Regions from separate parts of the Streptomyces canarius genome, predicted to be linked through region 2. Evidence: riboswitches for the same ligand, from Rfam matches in the RefSeq annotation. Region 2 holds a riboswitch; the other holds the start of a gene.
The links. A riboswitch is a leader RNA that binds a small molecule or an ion and turns the genes downstream of it on or off. The one in region 2 is predicted to bind glycine.
Positions count from the first base shown of each region.

Region 1: it holds a riboswitch for glycine, as region 2 does, so the genes downstream of both, gcvP (aminomethyl-transferring glycine dehydrogenase) here and gcvT (glycine cleavage system aminomethyltransferase GcvT) in region 2, are expected to answer to the same signal.

Region 1 is NZ_BMVN01000080.1:9,796-13,195, reverse strand. Features, by position in the region: gene gcvP (aminomethyl-transferring glycine dehydrogenase) at 1-2,008, opposite strand, end outside; glycine riboswitch at 2,183-2,278, opposite strand; gene IE294_RS43250 (PRC-barrel domain-containing protein) at 2,398-2,769, shown strand; gene IE294_RS43245 (DNA polymerase IV) at 2,691-3,400, opposite strand, start outside.
Region 2 is NZ_BMVN01000036.1:51,152-54,551, forward strand. Features, by position in the region: gene IE294_RS34710 (enhanced serine sensitivity protein SseB) at 1-502, opposite strand, end outside; gene IE294_RS34715 (AAA family ATPase) at 569-1,237, opposite strand; glycine riboswitch at 1,417-1,512, shown strand; glycine riboswitch at 1,513-1,625, shown strand; gene gcvT (glycine cleavage system aminomethyltransferase GcvT) at 1,668-2,786, shown strand; gene gcvH (glycine cleavage system protein GcvH) at 2,925-3,302, shown strand; gene glyA (serine hydroxymethyltransferase) at 3,317-3,400, shown strand, end outside.

The DNA.
Region 1 (3,400 bases), on a different contig from region 2:
CGCAGATGTCGGCGACGTGCTCCTCGAACACACCGTGCGTGGAGGGGTAGGTGATCATCAGCACCGCCAGCTCGTCGCGGTGCTGCTCGATCTTGGCGCGCAGGTCCTCGACGTCGATCTCGCCGTCCTCGGCGGTCTTGACGACGACGACCTTCATGCCGGCCATAACGGCGCTGGCCGCGTTGGTGCCGTGGGCGGAGGACGGGATGAGGCACACGGTGCGCTGCTCGTCGCCGTTGGCGCGGTGGTAGCCACGTACGGCGAGCAGACCGGCCAGCTCGCCCTGGGAGCCGGCGTTCGGCTGGAGGGAGACCTTGTCGTAGCCGGTGACCTCGGCGAGGCGGTCCTCCAGCTCGTGGATGAGCGCGAGGTAGCCCTGGGCCTGCTCGACGGGTGCGAAGGGGTGCAGCTGCCCGAACTCGGGCCAGGTGACCGGCTCCATCTCGGTGGTCGCGTTGAGCTTCATGGTGCAGGAGCCCAGCGGGATCATGCCGCGGTCCAGCGCGTAGTCGCGGTCGGCCAGCTTGCGCAGGTAGCGCAGCATCGCGGTCTCGGAGCGGTGCTGGTGGAAGACCGGGTGGGTGAGGTAGGCGTCGGTGCGCAGCAGCGCCTCGGGCAGGGTGTCCTCGGCGCTCTCGTCCAGCGCCTCGATGTCGCCCTCGACACCGAAGGCGGCGAAGACGGCGTCCAGCTGGGCCCGGTCGGTGGTCTCGTCGCAGGCCGCCGAGACGTGGTCGGCGTCGACGAGACGCAGGTTGACCCCGTTCTCCCGGGCGGCGGCGACGATCGCGGCGGCCTTGCCGGGCACGCGCGCGGTGAGCGTGTCGAAGTACGCGCCGTGGACGATCTCCACGCCACCGGCCTTCAGCCCCTCGGCGAGGATCGTGGCGTACCGGTGCGTGCGCCGGGCGATGGTCCGCAGGCCCTCCGGCCCGTGGTAGACGGCGTACATGCCGGCCATCACGGCGAGCAGCACCTGGGCGGTGCAGATGTTGCTGGTGGCCTTCTCGCGGCGGATGTGCTGCTCACGGGTCTGGAGCGCCAGGCGGTAGGCCTTGTTGCCGTCGACGTCGACGGAGACGCCGACGAGCCGGCCGGGGAGGCTGCGCGCGAACTTCTCGCGTACGGCCATGTAGCCGGCGTGCGGGCCGCCGAAGCCCATCGGCACACCGAAGCGCTGGGTCGTGCCGACGGCGATGTCCGCCCCGAGCTCGCCCGGCGACGTCAGCAGGGTCAGCGCGAGCAGATCGGCGGCGACCGTGACCAGGGCGCCCAGCTCGTGCGCCTGGTCGATGACGGGCTTGACGTCCCGTACGGCACCCGAGGCGCCCGGGTACTGGATCAGCACGCCGCTGATCTCGCGCTCGGCGATGTCCGCCGGGATGCCGTCGCCGAGGTCGGCGACGACGACCTCGACGCCGGTCGGCTCGGCGCGGGTCTCGATCACGGCGATGGTCTGCGGCAGCGCGTCCGCGTCGACCAGGAACAGGCCCCTCTTGTTCTTGCCCATGCGCAGGGACAGCGCCATGGCCTCGGCGGCGGCGGTGCCCTCGTCCAGCAGGGAGGCGCCGGAGGTGGGCAGGCCGGTCAGCTCGGCGACCATCGTCTGGAAGTTCAGCAGGGCCTCCAGGCGGCCCTGGGAGATCTCCGGCTGGTACGGCGTGTAGGCCGTGTACCAGGCCGGGTTCTCCATGACGTTGCGCAGGACGACGGGAGGCGTGAAGGTGCCGTAGTAGCCCAGGCCGATCATGGAGCCGAGGACCTGGTTGCGGTCGGCGAGCGAGCGCAGCTCGGCGAGCACCTCGGCCTCGGTGCGGGCGCCCGGCAGGTCCAGGGCATCGGCGTTCTTGATCACATCCGGCACCGCGGCGGCGGTCAGCTCGTCGAGCGAGCCGTACCCGACCTGCGCGAGCATCTTGGCCCGCGCCTCCTGGTCGGGCCCGATGTGGCGCTGCTCGAACGGGGTGCCCGCTTCGAGTTCGGAGAGCGGAATGCGATGGGCGGTCATTGCGGAGGCCTCCTGGTCTGACGCGACCTGCGAGGGGCACCACGGCGCGGGCACCCCGACGGCCTCCCCCTCTGTCATCACGACCTGAGAGCTTCACCGGACGCCCGTGGGCACCGGCTTTCCCCGTCGGTGAGAGCGGAAGCCGTCGACATCCGCCCTGCTTTCCAGAGTGACCTCGTCCGTGCGGTACGTGAGCCTGAGAGATTCCGGGGAGGATTTGCTCCTTCGGCGCCTCCGACGGTGGTCGGAGGACTCTCCCGCACGGGGTCAGCAGCCGCTGTCAGCCTACCAGCGAGGTCAACACCGGGGTCTTCGAGTGGCCGCCTCGTTGAATGTGGTCTTTTGTAGTGCTTACGGATGAGTTGCGACCACGTGGAGGGAGAGGGACCGTGCAGACCGACATCGATCCGCGCAACCTGATCGGCCGCAAGGCGTTCGACCGCAACGGCACCAAGATCGGCACCATCGACGAGGTGTACCTGGACGACGCGACCGGCGTGCCCGAATGGGCGGCCATACGCACCGGCCTGTTCTCCCGGGACGCCTTCGTGCCGCTGGAGCCCAGCGAACTCGTCGAGGGCATCCTGCACGTCCCCTTCGACCGCTCCCTCATCAAGGACGCCCCCGACTTCGGCGTGGGCCGCCACCTCTCCCCCGAACAGGAGCTCCAGCTCTACCACCACTACGGCCTCGATGTGGCCTCACCCCCCAAGGTCCCGGACCACGACTTCGGCAAGCTGGCGGGGTCGGAGGAGGCCTGAGCCGCGAGGTCCTCCGGGGGCCGGGGCGGAGCCGTGCGACGGCCACGGTCAGGCGGACCGGGACGTTCGGCCGGGCGGGAGGAATCCGGGACCAACGGCAACGGATCGGCGGACTCCAGCGCGGGATCGTCGGCGAAGAACGTCCGCACCCGCCCCGGAGAGGAGTGCGGCGTCTCGAACCGCACGGTCACCCGCCCCAGCCCGCTCCCCTGCACCCACCCGTGCCCGTGCTCCGTGTGCCGCACGTCCTGTCCGGCCCGCCACTGCCGCTCGACGGGCTCCGCCCGCTCCACGACCGCCTCCACCGCACCCTTCTCCGGCTCCTCCGCCGCCGGCACGGGCATCGCCTGCGCGAACAGGTCCTCCTGCGTGTAGTCGGCGAGCCCGGACACCCCCACCCCGAGCAGCCGCACCCCGCCCGTCGTGTCCACGGAGTCCAGCAGGCGCGCCGCCGCCTCGCGGATGACCACGGGGTCGTCCGTGGGCCCCCTGAGCGTCTCGGACCGGGTCAGGGTGGAGAAGTCGTACCGCCGCACCTTCAGCACGATGGTCCGCCCGGACAGCCCGGCCTGGCGCAGCCGCCGCACACACCGGTCGGCCAGCCGCTGCACCTCCAGACCGACCCGCAGCC
Region 2 (3,400 bases):
CCGGATCGTCCTGCCAGTCGGGCTCGAAGAGGCGGACCCGGCCGCCGGCGTTGGGCCCGTCGAGCGGGGTGCGGCCGGCGCGGCACAGCTCGGCCACGGCCTCGGGCGGCAGCGGGATGCCGACCACACCGCCCGGGTTCACCGCGATGCCCGCCTGCGGCGGCAGGCCGCGCGCGAACTCCACGGCGGGGGCGATGGTGTACGACATGTGGGGACCGGCCGCCTGGCGCAGCTGCTCCTCGGAGCTGAACACCGGGACGTACACCTGGCCGTCGATCTCCGTCGTCGGCAGGTCCAGCGGCCCGCTGTGCGGGCCACCGCCGTTGGGCAGCGGTATCCACAGGAAGCTGCGGCCGACGACCTCGATGATCCGGTCGCCCGCCGAGGCGATGCCGAGGGAGGCCGACAGCACCTCCTCCAGCTCGTTGCCGGGCCAACCGCCGTGCGGGTGGGGGTGCGCCTGTGCCGGGAAGTCCGCTGGGATGTCCGCCGGGAAGTCCATCTGCCTACCGCCTGCTGGGAACCACTGCTGTGAGCAAGAAGGCTAGCGGGTGGCTGTGACAGTGCCTCACCGAGCGAAGCCGACCCGGCTGAGGACGTCCGCCGCGTCCCGGTCCAGCAGCACCGCCGCGCCGCAGCCGGCGGGCAGTGCCCCCTTCTCCACCGCGCGCAGCAGCCGGGCGGTCGTACGCCGGTGGCGGCGGAAGGCGTAGCGGGAGACGCCCCGGCCGCGCTCGCGCTGGCCCGCCCGAGCGGTCTCGAGGCTGACGTCGAGCAGGAGCAGGTGCAGGGTGGCGCCGCGGCGCCGGGCCTCGCGGGCCAGCCAGGCACGCACCCAGGGCTGGGTGCCGCAGTCGTGCACGACGACGCCCTCGCCGGTGCGCAGGGCCCTGCGCAGTGCGGCGTAGTGGGCGAGGCGGACCAGGGGGCGGTAGAGCGCGTACGGGACGGAGCGGGGGACGCGGGCGTCCCAGCGGTCCCGGGTGTCCTGGGAGTCGACGCGGTGGCCGGTGACCGCGCGGTGCATCAGGGTGGACTTGCCGCTGCCGGGCAGACCGGTGATCACCACCAGGTCGCGGGGGCCGAAGAGCAGGGCGTGCGGGCTGCGGCCCGCGCGGTCGCGCAGGTCGCGGACGACCGGGGCGGGCCGGTCCGCGCGGCGCCCGCGGGTCAGGGCGGAGGGCTCTCCCGGCACCGCGATGCCGGCGTCGGTGGCGTAGGCCGATGTCCTGTTCACCGTGATCGTCCTCCCCAGTGGGCTCGGTCATCCCCATGCCCGCTCTATGTAAAGAGAAGGTAATGGGCAACGGTAGGAGGTTCGTGTGCGTTCTGCCACAGCTCGGTCACAAGGAGCGTGCTCTGGATGGGCGGGGAGCGGCGTGCAATGATGTGCCCGCCAACTGCATACCGGCCGCTTGAATCCGCGCGGGAGAGTTCCCAGCCCCGGGCTGGGACGCCGAAGGAGCAAGTCCCTCCCTTGAATCTCTCAGGCCCCGTTACCGCGCGGGCGAGGCACATCTGAAAAGCGGGCCGCTGTGTCAGTGGCTCCACCCAAGGTGCAAGCCCTGGTCGTCCCTGTGGCGGTCGTGGCGAACCTCTCAGGTTCCGATGACAGATGGGGAGGAACGTTCCTCGCCTGTCCGCTCGCCTTGGGAGACGACCGTCCGATGAGCAGCACTGAACTCCGCCACACCGCGCTCGATGCCGTACATCGCGCGCTCGGTGCGACGATGACCGACTTCGCGGGCTGGGACATGCCCCTGCGCTACGGCTCCGAGCGCGACGAGCACCTCGCCGTGCGGACCCGGGCCGGTCTCTTCGACCTCTCTCACATGGGTGAGATCACCGTGACCGGCGAGCAGGCCGCCGCGTTCCTGAACCACGCCCTGGTCGGCAACATCGCCTCCGTCGGTGTCGGCCGCGCCCGCTACACGATGATCTGCCGGGCCGACGGCGGCATCCTGGACGACCTGATCGTCTACCGGCTCGCCGAGACCGAGTACATGGTCGTGGCCAACGCCTCCAACGCCCAGGTGGTGCTGGACGCCCTGACCGAGCGCGCCGAGGGCTTCGACGCCGAGGTCCGGGACGACCGGGACGCCTACGCGCTGATCGCCGTGCAGGGCCCGGAGTCCCCCGGCATCCTGAAGTCCCTCACCGACGCCGACCTCGACGGCCTGAAGTACTACGCCGGCCTGCCCGGCACGGTCGCCGGCGTCCCGGCGCTGATCGCCCGCACGGGTTACACCGGCGAGGACGGCTTCGAGCTGTTCGTCAAGCCGGAGCACGCCGTCGAGCTGTGGCAGGCGCTCACCAAGGCCGGCGAGGGCGTCGGGCTCGTCCCGTGCGGACTGTCCTGCCGGGACACCCTGCGCCTGGAGGCGGGCATGCCGCTGTACGGGCACGAGCTGACCACCTCCCTCACCCCCTTCGACGCCGGGCTCGGCCGCGTGGTCAAGTTCGAGAAGGAGGGCGACTTCGTCGGGCGCGAGGCGCTCACCGAGGCCGCTGCCCGGGCCCAGGAGAACCCGCCGCGGGTCCTGGTCGGCCTGGTCGCCGAGGGCCGCCGGGTGCCGCGCGCCGGGTACGCCGTCGTCGCCGGCGGCGAGGTGATCGGCGAGGTCACCTCCGGCGCCCCCTCCCCCACCCTGGGCAAGCCGATCGCCATGGCCTACGTCGACGCGGCGCACGCGGCGCCGGGCACCGAGGGCGTCGGCGTGGACATCCGGGGCACCCACGAGCCGTACCAGGTCGTGGCACTGCCGTTCTACAAGCGCCAGAAGTAGACACCGGCCGCGGTCGCGCCCGCCTGGGGCCCCGGTCCCGTGGCCGCGGCGTGACGCTGCGCACATTCCCCCGCTCACCAGCGGTTTCCGTAGTCACCCCGTCATCAGCACTCTCGCGCGTACAGGAGAATTCAGGCCATGAGCAACCCCCAGCAGCTGCGCTACAGCAAGGAGCACGAGTGGCTGTCGGCCGCCGAGGACGGCGTCGCGACGGTCGGCATCACGGAGCACGCGGCCAACGCGCTCGGTGACGTCGTCTTCGTCCAGCTCCCCGAGGTCGGCTCCACGGTGTCCGCGGGCGAGACCTGCGGCGAGCTGGAGTCGACGAAGTCGGTGTCCGACCTGTACTCCCCGGTCACCGGTGAGGTCACCGAGGTCAACGAGGACGTCGTCAACGACCCGTCGCTGGTGAACTCCGCCCCCTTCGAGGGTGGCTGGCTGTTCAAGGTACGCGTCGCGGAGGAGCCGGCCGACCTGCTCTCCGCCGACGAGTACACCGCCTTTTCCGCCGGCTGAGGAGTCGTAGCCGTATGACTGTCCTGAACACGCCCCTGCACGAGCTGGACCCGGAGATCGCCGCCGCGGTCGACGCCGAGCTGCGCCGCCAGCAGTCG